DNA from 4 places in the Erwinia sp. 2186 genome. Region 1 is predicted to be linked to each of the others. Evidence: predicted binding sites of a transcription regulator. Region 1 holds the regulator's gene; each other region holds the start of a gene.
The links. Region 1 encodes LexA, which represses DNA repair genes until DNA is damaged. Its sites were predicted from a motif close to TNCTGTATGTACATACAGNA; they were not measured.
Positions count from the first base shown of each region.

Region 2: the regulator LexA is predicted to act here: its motif matches at 3,813-3,832, upstream of ACXKZG_RS13020 (metal-dependent hydrolase).
Region 3: the regulator LexA is predicted to act here: its motif matches at 3,077-3,096, upstream of umuD (translesion error-prone DNA polymerase V autoproteolytic subunit).
Region 4: the regulator LexA is predicted to act here: its motif matches at 2,481-2,500, upstream of uvrB (excinuclease ABC subunit UvrB).

Region 1 covers NZ_CM173824.1:4,541,077-4,546,728, forward strand. Annotated here, with positions in the region: gene ACXKZG_RS21160 (conjugal transfer protein TraF) at 1-98, opposite strand, end outside; gene zur (zinc uptake transcriptional repressor Zur) at 573-1,088, shown strand; gene ACXKZG_RS21170 (CsbD family protein) at 1,215-1,424, opposite strand; gene dinF (MATE family efflux transporter DinF) at 1,665-2,987, opposite strand; gene lexA (transcriptional repressor LexA) at 3,107-3,715, opposite strand; gene ACXKZG_RS21185 (diacylglycerol kinase) at 3,832-4,191, opposite strand; gene plsB (glycerol-3-phosphate 1-O-acyltransferase PlsB) at 4,320-5,652, shown strand, end outside.
Region 2 covers NZ_CM173824.1:2,818,453-2,824,104, reverse strand. Annotated here, with positions in the region: gene katE (catalase HPII) at 1-1,481, opposite strand, end outside; gene ACXKZG_RS13025 (L-cystine transporter) at 1,642-3,039, opposite strand; gene ACXKZG_RS13020 (metal-dependent hydrolase) at 3,204-3,794, opposite strand; gene hxpB (hexitol phosphatase HxpB) at 3,989-4,660, opposite strand; gene ACXKZG_RS13010 (YniB family protein) at 4,831-5,370, shown strand; gene ACXKZG_RS13005 (fructosamine kinase family protein) at 5,392-5,652, opposite strand, start outside.
Region 3 covers NZ_CM173824.1:2,071,829-2,077,480, reverse strand. Annotated here, with positions in the region: gene otsA (alpha,alpha-trehalose-phosphate synthase) at 1-566, opposite strand, end outside; gene otsB (trehalose-phosphatase) at 541-1,350, opposite strand; gene ACXKZG_RS09530 (HD-GYP domain-containing protein) at 1,674-2,855, opposite strand; gene umuD (translesion error-prone DNA polymerase V autoproteolytic subunit) at 3,113-3,532, shown strand; gene ACXKZG_RS09520 (D-2-hydroxyacid dehydrogenase family protein) at 3,543-4,499, opposite strand; gene ACXKZG_RS09515 (TetR/AcrR family transcriptional regulator) at 4,627-5,244, shown strand; gene ACXKZG_RS09510 (alpha/beta fold hydrolase) at 5,324-5,652, shown strand, end outside.
Region 4 covers NZ_CM173824.1:3,374,419-3,380,070, forward strand. Annotated here, with positions in the region: gene ACXKZG_RS15635 (gluconeogenesis factor YvcK family protein) at 1-317, shown strand, start outside; gene uvrB (excinuclease ABC subunit UvrB) at 382-2,403, opposite strand; gene ACXKZG_RS15645 (hypothetical protein) at 2,854-3,042, opposite strand; gene ACXKZG_RS15650 (ABC transporter ATP-binding protein) at 3,324-4,043, shown strand; gene bioD (dethiobiotin synthase) at 4,086-4,760, opposite strand; gene bioC (malonyl-ACP O-methyltransferase BioC) at 4,753-5,508, opposite strand; gene bioF (8-amino-7-oxononanoate synthase) at 5,495-5,652, opposite strand, start outside.

The DNA of each region.
Region 1 (5,652 bases):
TAGTTGCCAGCGGCTAACGCGCTAAGGGGGGCCAGAAACACTATGGGAAAAACTGCAGGACGGGAAAAACTGTTCAACTTACGGATTAATTTCGCCATTTTACCTAGAACCCACCGTGACAAAGAGGAAAACGCCTGTTCAGGCGTGAAGATTTCTGCTGCCTGAATAATGGACACAAAGGCAACATTTCATTGCTGTGAAGTAAGTAACAATGGTGGGGCTTATCTGCTCATTGGCTGTTTGTTTATCTGTTATCAGGCTAATCAATAAGCATTTTGATCCCGTCATTTAAGGCCAGGATCGCTGTAACACCCAGTAAAAAGGTAGTCAGTAACGTTACAGCCTGCAAATTACATTAATAGAGTTTTATAGAAATTTTATGGCACGGTTTGAAACGCTTAAACCAATCAGCATCGCTAACTGTTTTCCCTTGAGGGAAATACCACTCATTTTAAGAGTTTTTTCAGTCTGTTAAACGGCAACAGCCGGCGGATTGACGCGTTAAGGCGGGATTCGGCGATTTTCGGTGGACGTGATAACATAACAAACTGATCTGACCTGAGGGGAAAGTTATGAACGTAAGCAGTCCTGAAAAAATCCTGTCGCAGGCTGAAGCCCTGTGCCAGCAACGCAACGTCAGACTGACGCCTCAGCGTATGGAAGTATTGCGGCTGATGAGCCAGCACCATGGGGCGATCAGCGCCTATGACCTGCTGGATCTGCTGCGGGCAAGCGAGCCTCAGGCGAAGCCGCCAACGGTTTATCGCGCGCTGGATTTTCTGCTTGAACAGGGATTTGTGCACCGCGTTGAGTCCACCAACAGCTACGTGGTCTGCCATCATTTTGAACAGCCTTCTCACACTTCTGCGATGCTGATTTGCGATCGCTGCGGGTCAGTTGCAGAGCAACAGGCTGAAGGGGTGGAAAACATTTTGAAAATGCTGGCCCTGACCTCGGGATTCGCACTGGCTAACAGTGTTATTGAAGCTCATGGGTTGTGCCGGGGTTGTGTGGAAGTTGAAGCCTGTACGCATCAGGATGCATGCCAGCACGATCATACTGTCACCAGCAAGAAGCGTGGCAAGTAGAGCGTTATCGCAGGGTAAGTTCTGAAGTAAAGAAGGGGGAGTGCTGGGGGATTAAGTGGCACTGTCCTTGTGCCGGGGTAGGAGCATCGTCCTGAAACTAAATCTTGTCAGAGATTTTGCTGCCAATCAGAAACGGTGGTTATTGTGGGTTTCCCACTCACCGAGTTCCTTCTCTGCTTGCTCTTTGCCATATCCGTAGCGTTCCTGAATCTTGCCTACAAGCTGATCGCGTTTACCTTCGACGACGGTCAGGTCGTCATCAGTCAGCTTGCCCCATTTTTCTTTAAATTTACCTTTCAACTGTTTCCAGTTACCGCTGGCTTCGTCTTTGTTCATCTTATAACTCCTCAACCTTAGGTTCACAGCTTTAGGGATTTCGTCTTTGCAGACCACACAGCAGCAACATAAAACGCTGCTTAACTGCTTAACGTACAGATAATTGTAGTAGATGATGGCGAGTTTGCCCGTAATGGCGAAAGATAAAGCCACATTTTTAGCTAAAAGTGACAACGAAAAGTGAAAAAAGGCAGGGAGATCAGCAGATAACGAAGCGGCAGGCGGGTGTAACGAATTATTTCAGCCCGCAAACCAGCTGTTGTTGCGCCAGTGCCTGCGCCAGATGAGCCACAAGGTCAGCCCACGCAGCAGCAGGAACACGGTAACGGCCAGCCACAGACCATGGTTGCCTAATGCCGGCACGGTGAACAGCGTCGCGCCGTAGCCCAGTGCCGCAATCAGCATGCCGTTGCGCATTTCGCTGGCGCGCGTGGCACCAATAAACATGCCATCCAGCAGATAACACCAGACACCGCAGACCGGCAGAACAATCTGCCAGAACAGATAGGTGTCAGCCTGCTGCTGTAGTTCGGGGATTGAGGTCAGTAAGGCAACAATATGCGTCCCGGCCAGTCCATAGAGAATTGAAAAGGCCAGCGCCACCAGTCCTGCCTGGCGACAGGCCGCGTGCCAAATCAGCAGCAACCTTTTTGCGTCCTTTGCCCCATAGGCTTCGCCGGAGCAGGCTTCTACCGCATAGGCAAAGCCGTCCAGCGCGTAAGCGGTAAAGGTCAGGAACATCAACAATACGGCGTTGACGGCGACGACTTCACTTCCCAGCCGCGCACCCAATATCGTCAAGGAAACAAAGCACAGTTGCAGCAGTAAAGATCGCAACATAATGTCCCGATTCAGCCGCAGCAGCCGGCCGAAATTGCCCTGCCAGGCGGTTTTCAGCATCGGCAGCGAAATGCCCCGCAGCTTCAGCACCCGCCAGACCATCACCAGCCCAATCGCCAGCGTAACGTATTCTGCAATCGCGGTGGCCGCCGCCGCACCCTGCACGCCCCAGCCCAGCCCCATCACGAACCACAGATCCAGCACGATGTTGACCAGGTTTCCCACAACCAGCAGGATCACCGGCGCACGGGCATACTGTACGCCCAGCAGCCAGCCCAGTAATACCAGGTTGGCCAGCGTCGCAGGTGCACTTAACCAGCGGATATTCATAAATAGGGCGGCCTGATGCAGCACGGCAGGATCGCCACCCACGACAGAGAGCGCCAGGTGGTTAAGCGGGGATTTCAGCAGAATAAACAGCAGGCCAGCCGCCAGGGCAATCAATAATGGTTGCATCAGTGCACGGGCCAGCGCAGGTTTATCACCCGCACCAAACGCCTGCGCGGTTAATCCGGTGGTGCTCATCCGCAGGAACAGCAGCAGCATAAACAGGAAGCTGGTCGCGGTAGTGCCCACGGCAACGCCGCCGAGGTAGGAAGGACTGTCAAGGTGACCAATGACCGCGGTATCCACCAGGCCCAGTAAGGGCACGGAGATATTCGACAGGATCATTGGCAGCGCCAGCCGCCAGAGTTGGTTATCTGAGGGAGAAAATAATCGCATGGTCATCCACTGTGCGACTGGCTTAAAAGCATCACGGAAGCTGAATATGCCAGTCAATAAGGCATACAGCTTACCAAAAGAGAAACGCGCCGCGAAAGCAGCGCGTTAAGGTCAGGCGTTTACAGCCAGTTGCCGTTGCGGATTACGCCGACGGCCAGACCTTCAATCGACAGGGTCTGCAAGCGCAGATCGACCACGATCGGTTGGAATTCGCCGTTTTCAGGCAGCAGATGCACGATATTGCCCTGCTTCTTGAGGCGCTTTACCGTCACCTCGTCGTCAATGCGCGCAACCACGACCTGGCCATTACGCACATCCTGAGTCTTATGCACAGCCAACAGATCGCCGTCCATAATCCCGATATCTTTCATCGACATGCCGCTAACACGCAGCAGGAAGTCGGCGCCCGGCTTGAACAGTTCAGGATCCACCTTGTAGTGACCTTCAATGTGCTCTTCCGCCAGCAAAGGTTCACCTGCGGCGACACGGCCAATCAACGGCAACCCTTCCTCTTCTTCCATCATCAGACGGATACCGCGAGACGCGCCGGAAACAATCTCGATCACGCCTTTACGTGCCAGCGCTTTGAGATGCTCTTCAGCCGCATTCGGGGAACGGAAACCGAGCTGTGCAGCGATTTCTGCCCGCGTCGGTGGCATGCCGGTCTGGTTAATGTGGTCGCGTATCAGGTCATAAACCTGCTGCTGCCTTGCAGTTAGTGCTTTCATCCCGCCCCCTGGTTGTTTATACAGTCAGCTGTGAGTATATACAGGTATTTGTGCGTTGAAAACCTAAAGATGTGGAAAAAACAGCAGTTTGTCAGATTATGGAAAGCGCGCCGCAATCAGGGAATTAGCAGCATTACCCAGACGAAAACAGCGAGTAGTATCGTCAGCAGGACGGCAGCGGAGCCCATATCTTTGGCGCGACCCGATAAAGGATGCATCTCGCTGCCAATGCGGTCGACCACCGCTTCCAGCGCGCTGTTAAGGATTTCAACAATGATCACCAACATCACGGACCCTATCAGCAACACCCGCGTGACGGCGTCCACATCCAGCCAGCACGCCACAATCACCGCGACAATGCCGGCCACCGCTTCCTGGCGAAAAGCCGCTTCGTTTTGCCAGGCGGCGCGTATTCCTTTCCAGGAATAACCGGCGGCATTAATGATACGAGTCAATCCGGTGACGTTATTTGCCATAATCAGGGAACCCTTTGAGATGTTTAACGTCAATGTCTGGGTGGCGCACATTTTGCAACACCACAGATCTCACTGGCGCTTTCTGGTATGCTTGCGGCGCTTTGCTAACAAGAGGCTTCATGGTATCTATGTCAGGTTGGCGTAACTTATATTATAACTTATTGAATTTACCAGTAAAATTCCTGGTAAAAAGTAAAGCGATTCCCGCCGAGCCGGTTTCCGAGCTGGCGCTGGATACATCGCGCCCTATTATGTATGTGCTGCCTTATGATTCAAAGGCCGATCTGCTGGCGTTGCGTGAGCAATGCCGTAAACAGGATCTGCCCGATCCTTTAGATCCGCTGGAAATCGACGGTACGGTTTTGCCACGTCATGTGTTTATCCATGACGGCCCACGCGTATTCCCCTATTTCGTGCCTAACGTTGAATCGGTAAAACTGTTCCACGAATACCTCGATTTGCACCGCAGCAACCCGCTGCTGGACGTGCAGATGGTGCCGGTATCCGTGATGTTTGGCCGGGCTCCAGGCCGCGAAGTGCAGGGCGACGATCAGCCTCATCTGCGCGTGTTGAACGGCATCCAAAAATTCTTTGCCGTGCTGTGGTTAGGCCGCGACAGCTTTGTCCGCTTCTCACCGATGGTTTCCCTGCGCCGTATGGCAACGGAACACGGCACCGACAAAATCATTGCGCAGAAGCTGGCGCGCGTGGCACGCATGCACTTTGCCCGTCAGCGCCTGGCGGCCATTGGCCCGCGTTTGCCGGTGCGTCAGGACCTGTTTAATAAACTGCTGCAGTCCAAAGCCATCGCTAAAGCGGTGGAAGACGAAGCGCGCAGCAAGAAAATCTCCCATGAAAAAGCCCAGCAGAACGCCGTTGAGCTGATGGAAGAGATCGCCGCCGACTTCTCTTATGAAGCCATCCGTCTGACGGACCGCATCATGGGCTGGACGTGGAGCAAGCTGTATCAGGGCATCAACGTCAACGGCGGCGAGCGCGTGCGTCAGCTGGCGCAAGACGGCCACGAGATCGTCTACGTGCCCTGCCACCGTAGTCATATGGACTACCTGCTGCTCTCTTATGTGCTGTATCACCAGGGTCTGGTGCCACCGCACATTGCCGCCGGTATCAACCTGAACTTCTGGCCAGCGGGCCCGATTTTCCGCCGTCTGGGCGCATTCTTTATCCGCCGTACCTTCAAGGGTAATAAGCTCTACTCAACGGTATTCCGTGAATATCTCGGCGAGCTGTTCACCCGGGGTTACTCGGTAGAATACTTTGTCGAAGGCGGTCGTTCCCGTACCGGTCGTCTGCTTGACCCGAAAACCGGCACGCTGTCGATGACAATTCAGGCGATGCTGCGCGGCGGTAACCGCCCTATCACACTGGTGCCGATCTATATCGGTTATGAGCACGTGATGGAAGTGGGAACCTACGCCAAAGAGTTACGTGGTGCGACGA
Region 2 (5,652 bases), 1.7 Mb from region 1:
ATTTTGTGGCCTTCAATCCGTTCCTGATAGCTCTCGAAGCCGCCGCGATGCGGTGAAGGGGGCGTTTCACGCGGCCAGTTATCATTGATTGAATTCGGCTCGTAGTTCGCCGGGTTGGTATCAATGTCCATCCGGTGCATGCCCTGACGCTGGAAGTTGTGGTAAGGGCAAACCGGGCGGTTTATCGGGATCTCATGGAAGTTTGGCCCGCCAAGGCGACTGATTTGCGTATCGGTATAGGAGAACAGCCGGCCCTGCAGCAGCGGATCGTTGGAGAAGTCCATGCCGGGAACAATGTGGCCAGGATGGAAGGCCACCTGTTCGGTTTCGGCAAAGAAGTTATCAGGATTGCGGTTGAGCACCATCTTGCCAATCAGCTCCACCGGCACCAGCTCCTCCGGGATCAGCTTGGTGGCATCAAGGATATCGAAGTCGAATTTGAATTCATCCTCCTCGGCGATCAGCTGCACGCCAAGTTCATATTCCGGGTAGTCGCCGGCTTCAATCGCTTCCCACAGGTCGCGGCGGTGGAAGTCCGGATCGCGCCCGGTCAGCTTTTGCGCCTCGTCCCACAGTAGCGATGCCTTCCCGGCAACGGGCTTCCAGTGGAAACGCACGAAGGTGGATTTCCCTTCGGCATTGATAAAGCGGAAGGTGTGGATACCAAACCCTTCCATGGTGCGATAGCTGCGGGGAATGCCGCGATCGGACATCGCCCACATCACGTTATGCAGCGTTTCAGGTTGCAGCGACACATAATCCCAGAAGGTGTCGTGGGCACTTTGTCCCTGCGGAATTTCATTGTGGGGCTCAGGTTTAACCGCATGGACAAAATCAGGGAATTTATGCGCATCCTGAATAAAGAAGACCGGTGTGTTGTTACCGACTAAATCAAACACGCCTTCATCGGTATAGAACTTTGTCGCCCAGCCACGAATATCTCTTACCGTATCAGCCGATCCCGCACCGCCCTGCACGGTAGAAAAACGCACAAAGACCGGCGTGATCCGCTCCGGGTCGCGCAGGAAGTCCGCTTTGGTGATCTCGCTCATATCCCGGTAGGGCTGAAAATAGCCGTGAGCCGCCGAGCCACGGGCGTGGACGATGCGCTCGGGGATCCGTTCGTGGTCAAAATGAGTGATTTTTTCGCGCAGGATGAAATCTTCCAGCAGCGTTGGGCCACGGGTTCCGGCACGCAGGGAGTTTTGATCGTCGGCGATGCGGGTGCCCTGATTAGTGGTCAGCGGGAAGTTTTCACCTCCTTTACGGAAGGTCTCCAGCGAATCAAGCTTGGCGTTATGGGTATCGGGCGCTTTCAGGCTGCCGGGTGCCGTAGGCTGTTTGCCTGGCGCGGTGGGTTCAGCCAGCGGCTTGTGTGAACCATCTTCAGGGGCCAGTGAATCCATACCTGGCCGCGCAGAATCGGGGCCGGTAGAGGGCGCATTATGACTCAGTTCCTTGTTATCGGTTTCTTTCGACATGCTCACTTACTCCTGCAATTGTCGTTTCAGACTCCAGTAACTATAGAACAGGGACGCGGGTACGCCCGGAAAGTGCAGGGATATGCGGCGGGGGAATCATGACAGGATGTTTGGTGGGATAAAACAGAACGGGCCAGCAGTGTGCCAGCCCGTGTGGAGATTAACGGTGCGCCAGTTCCACGTCGTTATCTGCATCGGCATTTAACAACGTTTTATCGGTCTGCTTCAGCCACTGGCTGGTCAGCGTACCGGCGGTCATCGAGCCGTTGACGTTCAGTGCCGTGCGGCCCATATCAATCAGCGGTTCAATGGAGATCAGTAATGCGACCAGCGTCACCGGTAAGCCCATGGTTGGCAGGACAATCAGCGCCGCGAAGGTCGCTCCGCCGCCAACACCGGCCACACCCGCTGAACTCAGCGTAACGATGCCGACCAGCGTGGCAATCCACATTGGATCAAACGGATTGATGCCAACGGTTGGTGCAACCATTACCGCCAGCATGGTTGGGTAGAGTCCCGCACAGCCATTCTGGCCAATGGTGGCACCGAACGAGGCGGAGAAGCTGGCAATGGATTCCGGGATGCCAAGACGACGCGTCTGTGCTTCAACGCTCAGCGGAATGGTGGCGGCGCTGGAACGGCTGGTGAAGGCGAAGGTGATCACCGGCCAGACTTTGCGGAAGAAGCGGCGTGGATTCACGCCATTCACCGACAGCAGCAGCGCGTGTACCGCAAACATGATCGCCAGACCGAGGTAAGACGCCACCACGAAGCCGCCCAGCTTGATAATGTCGTTCACGTTGGAGCTGGCAACCACTTTGGTCATCAGCGCCAGCACACCAAATGGGGTGAGCTTCATGATCAAACGCACCAGCTTCATCACCCATGCCTGCAGCACGTCAATGGCAGCCAGCACGCGTTCACCTTTCGGTTTGTCGTCGCGCAGCAGATGCAGAGCAGCAACACCGAGGAAGGCGGCAAAGATCACCACGCTGATAATTGAGGTCGGGCTTGCGCCGGTCAAATCAGCAAACGGGTTTTTCGGCACAAAGGAGAGCAGCAGTTGAGGCGTGGAGAGGTCAGCCACCTTGCCTACATAGTTATTTTGCAACGCAGCCAGACGCGCGGTTTCCTGCACACCTTGCACCAGGCCGGTGGCATTCAGACCAAACAGCCAGGTCACAAACACCCCTACCAACGCGGAGATGGCGGTGGTAAACAGCAGCACGCCAATGGTCAGTACGCTGATTTTGCCCAACGACGAGGCATTATGCAGACGGGCAACCGCGCTCAGGATCGAGGCGAAGACCAGCGGCATCACAATCATTTGCAGCAGTTGCACATAGCCGTTGCCGACAATGTTAATCCAGCTGATCGACTCTTTCAGCACCGGGCTGTCAGAACCATAAATAGTGTGCAGGCCCAGGCCAAACAGCACGCCGAGCACCAGTCCCACCAGGACTTTTTTCGACAGGCTCCAGTTGGCGCCGCCGGTTTTGGCGAGGATCACTAACAGGGCAACAAACGCAGCCAGGTTAGCGAGTAATGGAAGGTTCATCCCCAATTCTCCAGTCAATATGGCGTAATTCCCTACGCCGGTAAGCTTCAGATAATTTTTATCGCGTACCAAGTACGACACGTGCGTGAATGGTATCAGCTCAAACTGGTGCTGCCATATATCCAAAAAATATGGCTTATAACGATTTGCGTTTAATTGGGTGTTTAATGGGCGTTTTGCGAGTTTATCAGCCGGTTCATGCCGCTTTGCACCGAATTAACCATTTGCGCGGGCCAGCCGGACGCACCAAAGGGGGGCATTCCCTGCGGAAACCACATGGCGTAACCCACCAGTGCGAGGCATAACGCGCGCTCTAACTGATTGCCTTTCTGGCTCCTTAACAGCGGCAGGCGAAACCGCCAGCGGCAGGGCCACAATAAAGGGACGCCGGCAGGGGTCAGCATATCGGCGGCGATATGGCTTAGATATCCCAGTACTAATCCCTGAAAGACATCGGCGGGGATCACCCAGTCTGTTGGGACCTTCAAATGGAATAGCGCCACGCCACCCAGAACCGCAAGCAGGCTATGGGTAAAACCGCGGTGTCCAAACACGCGCGCGACAGGTTGCGAAATCCATCTGAAGCGTTGCCCCAGGGTAGATTTGGGGTGATCGATATCCGGCAGCAGGCAGGTCAGCAGTGTCGCAGGCACGATATGCCACCAGTCGCCGTTAGCCAGTTCCGGCGTCAGGTCGGCGCGTTTGGCAAAGATGGCACTGGCAATAGCAAAAATGAGATGGCCTTCGGCCGTCATGGGAACACCTGGCTGCTGAACTGTCGATGTATACAGTATAGGGGATATATACAGTAGAAACTATACGTTACCCTGTAACTAAAGATGACTATTTTTACGTTATTGAAGGGGTTAACAGCAGGAAGGATGTCGCGCGGGCGATTTCGGGCGAAAAATCAGACCGGAGCGGGCAGAAACCCGGCTCCGGGTGTGGATTACCTGCCGTGCAGGTGCGCGGAGGTGAGTTCGCTAAGCGAAGCCAGCTTAACGTTCGCCAGCGACCAGCGGGCATCATCAGCATGTTCTTGCGCCGGGATAACGATTGAACGCATGCGGGCGGCTTTGGTTGCCACCATACCGTTAATCGAATCTTCTAAGGTGACGCAATTCAGCGGGTCTACTCCTAATCCGGCGGCGGCATCGAGGTAAACCTGTGGGTGCGGCTTGCTGTAAGGCAGGGCTTCAGCAGAGGCAATCACGTCAAAGTAGTCGCGCAGATTGAACATCTCCAGCACGCGATTCAGCATATGCAGCGGTGAAGCGGACGCCAGGCCGATCTTCAAGCCCTCGGCTTTGCACAGCTTTAATGCCTGCTCCACGCCCGGCAGCAGAGGCCGGCTGTCTTCGACTAACTGCAGCGCGCGGGCAATAATCCGCTGGGTAACTTCTTCCTGTGAAGGGCCGCTCCACTGCAGCGCTTCATGCCACATTCTGACGGTCTGATCGATGCGCAAACCCAGCGTATCGGGCAACTCATTCCGACGGGTCAAATCGATATTCAGCGTGGAAAACACGTCCAGCTCAGCCTGATCCCATAGCGGTTCAGAATCAATAAGCAGGCCATCCATATCAAAGATGGCGGCAAGGACGGGGCGGGAATAGGACATTTTGCGGCTCCTTTTGAAAATTTACCTCACCATAGCATGAAGCTTTCACCGACAACATTGTCCCGCTTGCGGCGGTTCTTCCCCTTTTAACGCGACATGGCGACTTTTTTCAGGCACATTTCGCTACCTGAAGGTAAACTTATCACCTCAAACCTTAGTCAGGAGAAAGCATGACTTATCAACAAGCTGGCCGGGTCGCGATCCTCAAGCGAGTCGCTGGCTGGATTATTTTTATTCCGGCGCTCATTTCAACGCTGATTTCACTGATGACCTTCCTCGAGAAGAGCCGGGAAAAGCGCGAAGGGATTAATGCGGTGATGCAGGATTTCTCCCATGTGATGATCGATATGATCCGCTTCAACACCGGGTTTCTTAATGCGTTCTGGAATAATTCACCGCAGCCCGATTTTAATCACGGCAGCAACGTCACCTTCTGGATTGTCTACTGGCTGATCTTCGTCGGGCTGGCCTTACAGGCTTCCGGCGCCAGAATGTGGCGACAGTCGCGCCATCTGCGGGAAGGGATTGAGGATCAGGTGATCCTGGAGAATGCGAAAGGGCCAGAAGGGCGCAGCCGCCAGCAGTTGGAAGAGAAAATTATCGTGCCACGTCACACGATTTTCCTGCAGTTTTTCCCCCTGTATATCTTACCCATCGTGATTGCGGTGGCGGGTTACTTCGTCCTTAAGCTGCTCGGCTTTATCTTCTGACAGACCGGCCTGAAGCACACTTCAGGCCGGGCGGGCATTTTTCTTGCCCAGTTCATCGGCATCCAGCAGCGCACCTACCGCCTGCTGGGCCTCGCCAAACCAGTGCCCACCAAAGACATTCGCCCGGTTAAGCACATAATAGAGCTGATACACCGGCTGACGCTGAAGGTAATCTGCCGGCAGCGGCCAGACGGATTCATAGCCTTGATAGATTTCCGAAGGCAAATCCGCATACCACGACAGCATCGCTAAATCACACTCGCGGTCGCCCCAATAGCAGGC
Region 3 (5,652 bases), 2.4 Mb from region 1:
TGGAAGCCCAGCAGATCGTAATCACACATCATTTCCAGCAGCTCATTGTGCGGCGGCAGCGCATTGAAGATTTCCGGCGTTGGGAACGGAATATGCAGGAAGAATCCGATGCGGTTATTCACGCCCAGCTTACGCAGCGCGGCCGCAAATGGCAGCAGGTGATAATCGTGGATCCACAGCACATCATCCGGCTTCAGCAGCGGCAGCAGGCGGTTAGCCAACAGCGTGTTGACGTTGCAGTAGCCTTCCCACGCTTCACGCTGGAAGTTAACCAGGTCAAGCCGGTAGTGGAAAGCGGGCCACAGCACGGCATTGGAGAACTGCAGATAATACAGGTCGTAATCGTTTTGATTCAGCCCGAAAGAGGCGTAGGTGACGTTGTCCTGTTCGAACAGGTCCATATCTTCGTCATCTTCACCGATTTCATTGATTTCGCCGTTCCAGCCAAACCACAGTCCACCGGTGGTTTTCAGGGCATCCACGATCCCGACAGTCAGACCGCCTGCGCTGGCCTTGGTCCCATCAGGTACAGCGATGCGGTTAGATACGACTACTAAGCGACTCATAACCTTGACTCCTTACCGACGTTGTTTCGTCTTGATCTAGTTGTAATAGTGTTTGTTCAAGCCAGTGGTAAACCGCAGCGACGTCCGGTAACCGGTAGCCGGCCTCCGTTGGTCCCTCGCCCACTTTAATGGCGATGCCGTCCATAGCATTGATAACCTTAAATCCGGCTTCATCTGTCACATCGTCGCCGATGAACACAGGCGTTCTGCCGGCGAACGGGGCCTGCTGCATGATCGCGTCAATCGCAGCCCCTTTACTGACGCCTTTCGGTTTCAGCTCAACCACACATTTGCCCGGTTGCAGAGCCAGCACCGGGAAACGTTCGACCATCGCCTCGGCCAGCGCCAGCACGTCCTGCTGATAGTGTTCCGCACGCCGGTAGTGCAGCGCGAAGGCCATTCCTTTGGTTTCAAGTTGGGTATCCGGCATTTTTGCCATCGCGTCGCCCAGTAAAGCAGAGAGCGAACGGGCGACGTCATCCGGCAGGGACAGGCGTTCAATGTTGTCCTGGCCGTCGCGTCGTTCAGCACCGTGAACGCCAGCCAGTGGGAGGTGTAAGGGTGCGACTAACGCGTCCAGCTCAGACATCGGCCGGCCCGAAACCAGTGCCAGCGCGCCATCGGTCAGGCGGCTGAGGCGGTCCAGGTGAGAAATCACTTCTCCGGGGATAAACACTTCATCCGGACGGGACTGAATGGCAGCCAGAGTACCATCGACATCGAAGAAAAAAGCATACCGGCCGCTGGCGGATAACGGGGGCGCGGATTCATTCTGGGTGTTCAAAGTATTCCTCCTGATTGAGTGTGTTACGGCGATACGTTCATCAGGCTGTGTTACGGCCCAACTCACGGGGGAGGGTCAGATGGCGTATCTGATCACCCACAACGCACGAGGAAAACGCAGCAATATCAGCATTCAGTATAGACGCTGATCCCGACTCTGCCAGACAATACGCGGCTTTGAGCCCGGATCGATGCATCCAGCCTGCCAAATTACTGGGGAAAAAGACATAGGAGAAAGGCGAAATGTTTAGCGGGAATGACTCGGAAAAACTGTGAGTGAAACGGGTAATTGTTCAGGCGGAACGATCCGCCTTTACTCGACCTTCAGGCTACCGGCTTCATCCACAGCGCGTCAACATTGATGCCGTGCCAGTTCGTGGACTCTTCCGGGCCGGTGATGCTGTCCCAGCAGAAGCGATCGGCGAGGTCGACGATCTCCGGTGACAGCCTCTGGTTGGTGACCAGGGAATAGAAGACGCAGACTTTGGGTTGCAGCAGTGAGCCTCCGCCCGGCTCGGCGACCACCGCAATGCGTCCTGAGGCGAGACGCACGGTGGAGCCCACCGGATAGATGCCCACCGCCTTCACAAAGGCGAAGAACACCTTGCGGTCGAAGTGCCCTTCCCAGCTGGCCATTTGGTGCATGGCGCTGGCCGGATTCCAGCCTGCCTTATAAGGCCGGTTAGAGGTCACCGCATCATAGACGTCGCAGACCGCCGCCATCCGCGCCAGCAGCGAGATTTTTTCACCGGCCAGGCCATGCGGATAGCCACGGCCATCGAATTTTTCATGGTGGTGTAACGCCACGTCCAGCAGATCTTCGCCGCCGCCGCTTTTTCGCAGCAGCGCTTCGCCAATCACCGGATGCTGTTTCATGATGTCGAACTCGGCGTCGGTCAGCTTGCCGGGCTTGTTGAGGATGTCCAGTGAGATCCCGGCTTTTCCCACGTCATGCAGCAGCCCGGCGGTTCCCGCCCGCCGCACCTGCTCTTCTTCCAGCTGCAGCTGCCTGGCCAGCGACACCATCAGCGCGCAGACGGCGACCGAATGCAGATAGGTGTAATCATCATGGGTTTTCAGCCGCACCACGCTCAGCAGCGCGGCAGGATGCCGGCTGATCGATCCGCCGATTTCATCCACCAGCGGCAGCGTGCTGACAGTGTCAATGGTACGTCCCAGCCGGGCATCGCTGAACATATCCATTACCTGCCCTTTGGCATTCAGGCAAATCGCCTGCGCCTGCTCAACTTCTTGATGCATGCTGATGGGACCACGCGGCACGTCCGCCTGGTCTTCTTCAATCTCTGATTCTGTTTCGTCCGGCGCCCGCCCTTTAGACAGATCGATCCAGACTTCTTTAATGCCGTTTTCTGCAATCACCTGGATCTGCAGATCGGTGGTCAGCAGCATGTCGTTGTGGACGAGCGGATGCTTGAGCCAGAAAACCTCCAGCTTATGCACATACATCCCAACGCGCAGCGCCTGTACCTGAATTCGCCTGATCATCCTGTGCCTCTTTGCCAGTTCCTCCATTCAGCACAGGTATCGGCCTTGCCTGAAAAAGCTTCAGTGAATGCGGCCAGGGACCGCATCTTTTACTTAATTTTTACATTTACGCAGGCCGCAATTCCGCCCCGTTTTTTCAGGCAGAAACTAAATTCCTCAGCAGAACAAGCGCGTAGGTTTTTCCGCAGATTCAGCGGTTGATTGCCAGCGCGGATTGATAATACTGTATATAAAAACAGTAACATTGAGTCATCATTATGCACATGCACCAACTTGTTGTTTCTCCGCGTCCTCTCACCATCCCGTTGTTCGTTGAACGGGTCGCCTGCGGGTTTCCCTCGCCAGCGGCCGATTACGTGGAATCGCGGATAGACCTGAATGAACTGCTGGTCAGCCATCCCAGCGCGACCTACTTTATCCGCGCGGCGGGAAATTCGATGATCGAGGGCAATATTAACGACGGCGATATGCTGGTAGTAGACAGCTCGTTAAAGCCACAGCATGGCGATCGGGTGATTGCCGCCATTGATGGCGAATTCACCCTGAAGAAATTGCAGCTGACCCCTTCGGTGAAGCTGCTGCCGATGAATCCCAGCTACGCCGCCATCGATATTGACGACGAAGCCGGGCTGAGCGTGTTCGGCGTGGTGACCTTTATTATTTATGCGGCGCGCTGAGTGAGTGAACTCAGGGGTTGATCACCTGTGACCGATCGCCGGCAAAAAAGCGGGTGAGGTTGTCGAACGCCACGCGAAAATAGGCCTCGTAGCTGGCCTGCTCGACGTAACCGAGGTGCGGCGTACAGAGCACATTTGGCATCTGCAACAGCGGCGAGGCAGGATCGTACACCGGCTCCTGCTCGTAGACATCCAGCGCGGCAAAGCCCGGACGTCCCTGACCCAGGGCATGCAGTAGCGCGCCCGGCGCGACCAGCTCGGCCCGGCTGGTATTCACAAACAGCGCATCTGGTTTCATCGCCAGCAGATCGGCCTGGGTGATGCTGGCTGCGGTGGCCTCGACCAGTCGCAGGTGGACAGAGAGGATATCGCTGGTGGCAAACAAGGCGGTGCGATCGGTAGGCACGCTGTGACCATCGCGCCGCGCTTCCTCGCGGGCGCGTTCGCTGCCCCATACCTGCACCTGCATATTGAAAGCGCGGGCATAACCGGCAATCAGCTTGCCAATTTTGCCGTAGCCAAGAATGCCGAGAGTTTGCCGGTTAACCGCCCTGCCGATCTCGGTTTGCCAGCGTCCGGCGGCCATAGCATTCACCGAGGACACCAGCTTACGGCGGGAAGCCATGATCAGCAGCCAGGTCAGTTCTGCAGGCGCCACCGGCGAGCCGCTTCCTTCCACCACCGCCACGCCAGCCCGCTGGCAGGCGGCCAGATCGATATTACGCGCCACTTTGCCCGTCTGGCTGATCGCTTTAAGTTGCGGAGTTCGCCGCAGAAACGCAGCATCGATCTGCGTTCGCTCGCGGATCAAAATCAGCGCCTGTGCCGTCGCCAGCACCTCGCTGGCATGCGGATCGTCCGCCAGGTCGCCCAGCGCGCGGCACTGAAAGGCCGGATTATCGTGCAGGAAATCAAGCTGAGCAGTTGCCCGCTGGTAATCATCCGGTATCGCAATAGGTATAACCACGAGCTTCTCCTGAGACTGACGAGGTGAATATCAGAATAATGCGCGATGGGCTGCTGAGCGAGAACTCTCTTGCCAGTTATCCCGCTTTCTGGCATTTTGGAAACAATCATTCCCTTATTGGATTATTATGAACAACGCATCCCTTCTGCCGCAGCACAGCAAAGAGCGCGGCCGCCCACGAGAATTTGATACCGACCTGGCGCTGGATAACGCCATGCTGGTGTTCCGGGAAAAAGGCTTCCACGCCGCCTCGATTGCGGAATTGGGCGAGGCGATGAACCTGACCGCAGGCAGCATTTATAAGGCGTTTAAGGATAAACGTACGCTCTTCCTGCAGGTCTTTGAACGTTACACCTCATTGCGTAACGGTGCGCTGCGCGAGCGTCTGGCGCTGTTTACCACCGGCCGCGAGAAACTGGCTGAGCTACTGCGCTTCTATCTGGAATCGGCTCAGGATGTTGAAGGAAGACGTGGCTGCCTGGTGGTCGGCAGCGCCACCGAATTGCAGGTACTGGACGAGGCGTTGTCAGCGCTGGTTCGTCAGGCGGTGATGCGTAATAAAAGCCTGCTGACCTCACTGTTATCCCAGGGACAGCAGGATGGCTCGGTATCCAGTAGCCTGGCGGTGGAGACCGCAGCAGAACTGATTTTATGCCTGATTTTTGGCATGCGTATCGTCGGTAAGATGCAAAATATTACCGACCGCGAAGCCACCATCACGCTGGCGATGAAGCTGCTCGATTAAAAATTTACCCATTTAGGAAGTATTCATTTCCTAATCAACCTGCCTGCCAGCCCGCAGGCAATCACTGAAGAGGTCCACGATGAAACAGCCAACAACAGAAAGCGTCCTGCCCCGCCGCACCGAGGCGGAACCCACGACTTTTGCTGACAGCGCCCTTCCCGGTTTTGTGCATCGCTATGCCAGCGTTGAGGGGGTCAGACTGCATTATGTCAGCGGCGGCAATCCGCAGGGCGAAACCCTGGTGCTGCTGGCGGGCTTCCCGCAAAGCTGGTTTGCATGGCGACAGGTAATGGCGCGACTCGCATCGACCTACCGCATTATTGCGCCGGATCTGCCGGGCCAGGGCGATTCGGATCGACCGGAAACGGGTTATGACACCCGATCGCTGGCGACAAAGGTGCACGGACT
Region 4 (5,652 bases), 1.2 Mb from region 1:
TGCCGCTGCTGCTGATGCCGGATATGGCACAGGCACTGCGCCGCACGCCCGCCACCATGGTCTTTATCGGCAACCTCGGGAAAGAATTAAGCCCGGCGGCCGCGCAGCTGACGCTGGCGGGCAAGCTGGAGATGATGGAAAAATATATTGGCAAGAAAGTGATTGATGCGGTGGTGGTTGGCCCGGCGGTGGACATCAGCAATGTCAGCGGCCGGCTGATTATTCAGGAACCGCTGGAAGCGGCGGATATCAAATACCGCCACGATCGCCAGTTGCTGCACATCGCGCTGGAACACGCAATTCAGGCCATTCAGTAAGGCCAGAGCGGGGAAAGTCGTCCGGCGTTTCCCCGCTCCTCTGCCCGCCGTCACGGCTGACCGATCAGGACGCGGCGATAAACAGCTCCCGCACCTTATGCAGCTGGTCACGGATATTGGCGGCCTCTTCAAACTCCAGATTCTGCGCATGCTCCTGCATTTGCGCTTCCAGCTGGTGAATTTTCTTCTGCAGTCCTTTCGGTGACAGATCCAGGAACGGTGCATCATCTTCCACAATGCGTCCGGCCTTGGCACGTCCACGGGATTTGTTTTTCGCCAGCCCCTGGCCCAGTTCAAGAATATCGGCAATCTTCTTGTTCAGTCCCTGCGGCACAATGCCGTTCTCAGCGTTGTAGATTTCCTGCTTAGCACGGCGGCGCTCGGTTTCGCCGATGGCGCGCTCCATTGACGGCGTGATTTTATCGCCGTAGAGAATGGCCTTACCGTTCAGGTTACGCGCGGCGCGACCAATGGTCTGGATCAGCGAGCGATCGGAACGCAGGAAGCCCTCTTTATCGGCATCCAGAATCGCCACCAGCGACACTTCCGGCATATCCAGACCTTCTCGCAGTAAGTTGATGCCGACCAGCACATCAAACTCGCCCAGACGCAGGTCACGGATGATCTCCACGCGCTCGACGGTGTCGATATCCGAGTGCAGGTAACGCACCCGCTCACCGTGCTCTTCCAGATACTCGGTGAGATCCTCGGCCATGCGTTTGGTTAACACCGTTACCAGCACGCGCTCATTGATTGCCACGCGTTTACGAATCTCAGACAGCAGGTCATCCACCTGGGTGCTGACCGGACGCACTTCGATTAGCGGATCCAGCAGACCGGTTGGGCGCACCACCTGATCGATCACTTCACCACCGGATTTCTCCAGCTCATATTTACCCGGCGTGGCGGAGACATAAATGGTCTGCGGCGCCAGCGCCTCAAACTCTTCAAATTTCATTGGGCGGTTATCGAGCGCCGAAGGCAGACGGAAACCGTACTCAACCAGCGTCTCTTTACGCGCACGGTCACCTTTGTACATCCCGCCGATTTGCGGAATGGTGACGTGGGATTCGTCGACCACCAGCAGGCCGTCCGCCGGTAAGTAGTCAAACAGGGTTGGCGGCGCTTCGCCCGGCCCGCGCGCGGAGAGATAGCGCGAGTAGTTCTCGATACCGGAGCAGTAGCCCAGCTCGTTCATCATCTCCAGATCGAACTGGGTACGCTGAGAGATGCGCTGCTCTTCCAGCAGCTTGTTGTTGTTCAGCAGCACCTTGCGCCGGTCGGCCAGCTCCACTTTGATCTCTTCCATCGCTTGCAGGATGCGCTCGCGCGGGGTCACATAGTGGGTTTTCGGGTAGATGGTGTAGCGCGGGACCACGGAAGTGACCTGCCCGGTGAGCGGGTCGAAGATCGACAGGCGCTCGACCTCTTCATCAAACAGTTCGACGCGCAGCGCATAATCGTCCGATTCCGCCGGGAAGATATCAATCACTTCGCCGCGCACGCGGAAGGTGCCGCGCTGGAACGCCTGATCGTTGCGGGAATACTGCAATTCCGACAGGCGGCGCAGGATAGAGCGCTGATCGATCACCATGCCACGGGTCAGGTGCAGCATCATCTTCAGATACAGGTCAGGATCGCCCAGACCGTAGATGGCCGACACCGAGGCGACCACGATCACATCCCGTCGCTCCAGCAGCGCTTTGGTCGCTGACAGACGCATCTGCTCGATATGTTCGTTTACCGAGGCATCCTTTTCGATAAAGGTGTCGGAGCTGGGCACATACGCTTCCGGCTGATAGTAGTCGTAGTAAGAGACGAAGTACTCCACCGCGTTATCCGGGAAGAACTCTTTCATTTCGCCGTACAGCTGCGCCGCCAGCGTTTTATTCGGTGCCAGCACCATGGTTGGCCGGTTTAAGTCGGCAATCACGTTGGCCACGGTGAAGGTTTTACCTGAGCCGGTTACCCCGAGCAGCGTCTGGTGCGCCAGCCCGTCTTCCAGCCCCTCTTCCAGACGACGGATCGCCTCGGGCTGGTCACCAGCGGGTTTGAATTCGGAGTTGAGTTTAAAGACTTTGCTCATTGAGTGGCTACCTGGTAATGAATGACGCGAACAGGATCCTAATTTTACTCTGCTACTGCGAATTTACCAGAAAAAAAGACTGGATATAATTACAGTAATTTTGCAAGATATTGCTCATGCGTTCAGCGTTGCCCTTTCCCGGCCCAGTGGGCAATCAGCAATGCGGCTGGTCGGACAGGTTATCCCCAAAAGAGGAAGCGCTTTAACATTTGTCAAGCAGCACTGACAAAATGCGGTGGGCCAGGCAACTGAGATTTTTCGGGTGCTTGATTTTAACTAACATATTGATAAATCACCCTTTGCGCTCAGAGATGAGTTTCGCGTCAACTCGTGCTCAACCCGCGTCCGCTCTCGCCTGCCGTAAGTTTTCAGACGCTCATGCACATGGTTATCCACAGGAATGGTGGATAACTGATTTGAGCGCCCGAGCCGTCTGATGTGTATAAAACCTCATTGCCCTGCGATCGGGGCCGCAAATATTTTTTTTTGCATTATTTTCGCCTGACGCTTGAGGATTAATGGTCCTGAAAGGCATATTTCCCCCGTTGCCGCTAGCCCTATTTCGACGTTTTTTTCAGTTTGATGACAGTCGCCGGTTGCCACTGAGACAGGCAACTGCACCAGAAATGATTCGTCCATAGCACTGACAAAGTGCAGCGGAATATTACCCCGGGCAATTGTTTAAGTTTTATTACTAATTACTGGTGCTAATCATCAGGCGGGCGGGCGTTTTCTGAGACTATTGCCAGGTTGGCCTGCCAATTGCAAGACTCTGTCTAACCGCCTCACGCTTTCATAACACCAGAGCGAGGAGCACAAAGCCGCAGGCGTCTCGCAGGAGACGTTGACGACTGTTTGCCACACGACGTAGAGCGGATGCAACCAGGTGCGATCGAAAACTGTCTGGAGGAGAGTGTCAGATGCTCAGCTTACGTTCAATCAACCAATTTTATGGACAAAATCACATCCTGTGGGATGTTGATCTGGATCTCGCCCCAGGCACCTGTACCGGCGTACTGGGACGTCCCGGCATGGGAAAAACCACGCTGGTCAACTGCATCATGGGCCATCTGCCGATTAACAGCGGCTCAATGACCTGGCAGGAAGCCAACCGCCCGCCGCAGGATCTGCTGCTGCAGCCGATGGAGCAACGGGCTGCGCTGGGCATTGGCTATGTGCCGCAAGGGCGACAGCTTTTCTCCCAGCTTAGCGTGGAAGATAACCTGCAGATTGCGCTGCTGGCCGGCGCGGGCCTGGAACGCCATCGGGCCATTCCGCAGATGGTCTATGACCTGTTCCCTGCCCTCTACTCCTTGCGCCATCAGCGCAGCGGTGATTTACAGATTGAACAGCAGCAGCAACTGGCGCTGGCCAGAGCGCTGGTGTTGCAGCCTAAGCTTTTGATCCTGGACGAGCCAACCGAAGGTATGTCGCCGTGGCTGGAAGAGGAGATGGGCAATCTGATCCATCGTCTGAATCACGATTTCGGCCTGACGATCCTGCTGCTGGAGCAACGCATTTCGTTTATCCGTAAGGTGGCGGATTACTTCCTGCTGCTGCATCGGGGCCGCAACGTGGCGCACGGCAAAGTCGCCCAGCTGGACGAAAGCATGCTCAATACCTGGATGACGGTGTCTTGACGGTAAGGTGGGCGGAGGAAACTCCGCCCGAAGGTTGAACCGTTATAACGGCAGCTGCACGTACTGTGCCAGCTGGTCGAACTGTTCTGGCTGCGTCAGATAGGGGATCTCACCCAGCATTGGCGCCGGCAGCCGCTGTTTAAGCGCCGCCAGATACTCGGTGTGGCGTTTTCCCGGCGGTTGAATGTCATTGGCTATCCAACCCGCCAGACGCAGTCCGCTGGCCTGAATTGCCTGTGCGGTCAGCACCGCATGATTGATACAGCCTAACTTCACGCCCACCACCAAAATCACCGGCAGCTGTTCCGCCACCGCCCAGTCGGCAAAGGTGGTCTGCTCAGAGAGCGGCGTAAACCAGCCACCGGCCCCTTCCGTCAGCACCCAGTCAGACTGCGCGGTTAACGCAGCCAGCCCGGTAGAAAGCTGCTCAAAGGTAATCGGCCGGCCTTCTTCGGCACTGACGATATGCGGCGAGGTCGGCTCTGCGAAAGCCAGAGGGTTGATGCTGTCATAAGGCAATTGCAGCACGCTGTACTTTTGTAGCGCCAGCGCATCCTCATTTCTCAACCCGACTGCCGTCATCTCGCAGCCTGAAGCGACCGGCTTGTAACCCACGCTGCGAAATCCCGCCGCGTTGGCGGCCTGAAGCAAGGCCGAACTGGCAACCGTTTTGCCCACTTCCGTATCCGTTCCGGTGATAAACCAGCGTTCACTCACGATGCATAACTCCATAAACCAGATGATAACTCAGTAAATATCCCCGCCGATCGCGCGGCCAGTGCTGCTCCAGCTGTTGCAGATGCCCGCGGCTAAGCAGTCCACCGCGTCGGCCCTGATGCAAATGCGTGGCACCAATGCCTTTAAGTGAACGCAGCGCACTCAGCACGTCCGGGAATCCAACGGTCAGCGTTTGTTGCATCAGTTTCAGCGGCAGATGCTGGCCCGCGTGGGCGATGGCGTCGAAAGGCAAAAAGCGGTTAACCGGGGCGGGTAAATCCAGCGGTTGCCAGGCGGCGGACAGCTCATGTAATGAATCGGCAGACAGCGTCGAGAACAGCACCTGGCCGCCTGGCGAGGTCACCCTGTAAAGTTCTGTCAGTGCCAGCGATAAGTCACTGCACCATTGCACCGCAAGGTTGCTCCAGCACAGATCAAAGCTCGCATCACTGAACGGCAGCGCTTCGATATCGCCCGGCTGATAGCAATCCGCGGTTTGCAGCGCCTGCGCCTGAACCAGCATTTCTGCTGAGAGATCGAGGGCGGTCACATGGTTACCGGCGGCGCGCCAGTGCTGGCTGAACCAGCCCGGACCGCAGCCCGCATCCAACACTTTCTGCCCCTGCTGTCGGTTGGCATAGCTGGCCAGCGCTTCGCCACAGAGGCGTTGCAAGCCGGCATGTTGATTGTAGCTCTGCGCCGCCCGGCCAAACGCCTGTGCAATCGCCTGTTTATTAACGGTTTGCATGTTGCAGTCCCTCCAGCAGGCGATGAATATCTTCCGGCCGATGCGCCGCACTTAAGGTGATCCGTAAACGGGCGGTGCCGGGCGGAACCGTCGGTGGCCGGATAGCCGTCACCCAGCATCCCTGCTGTTGCAGCCTGTCGGCCA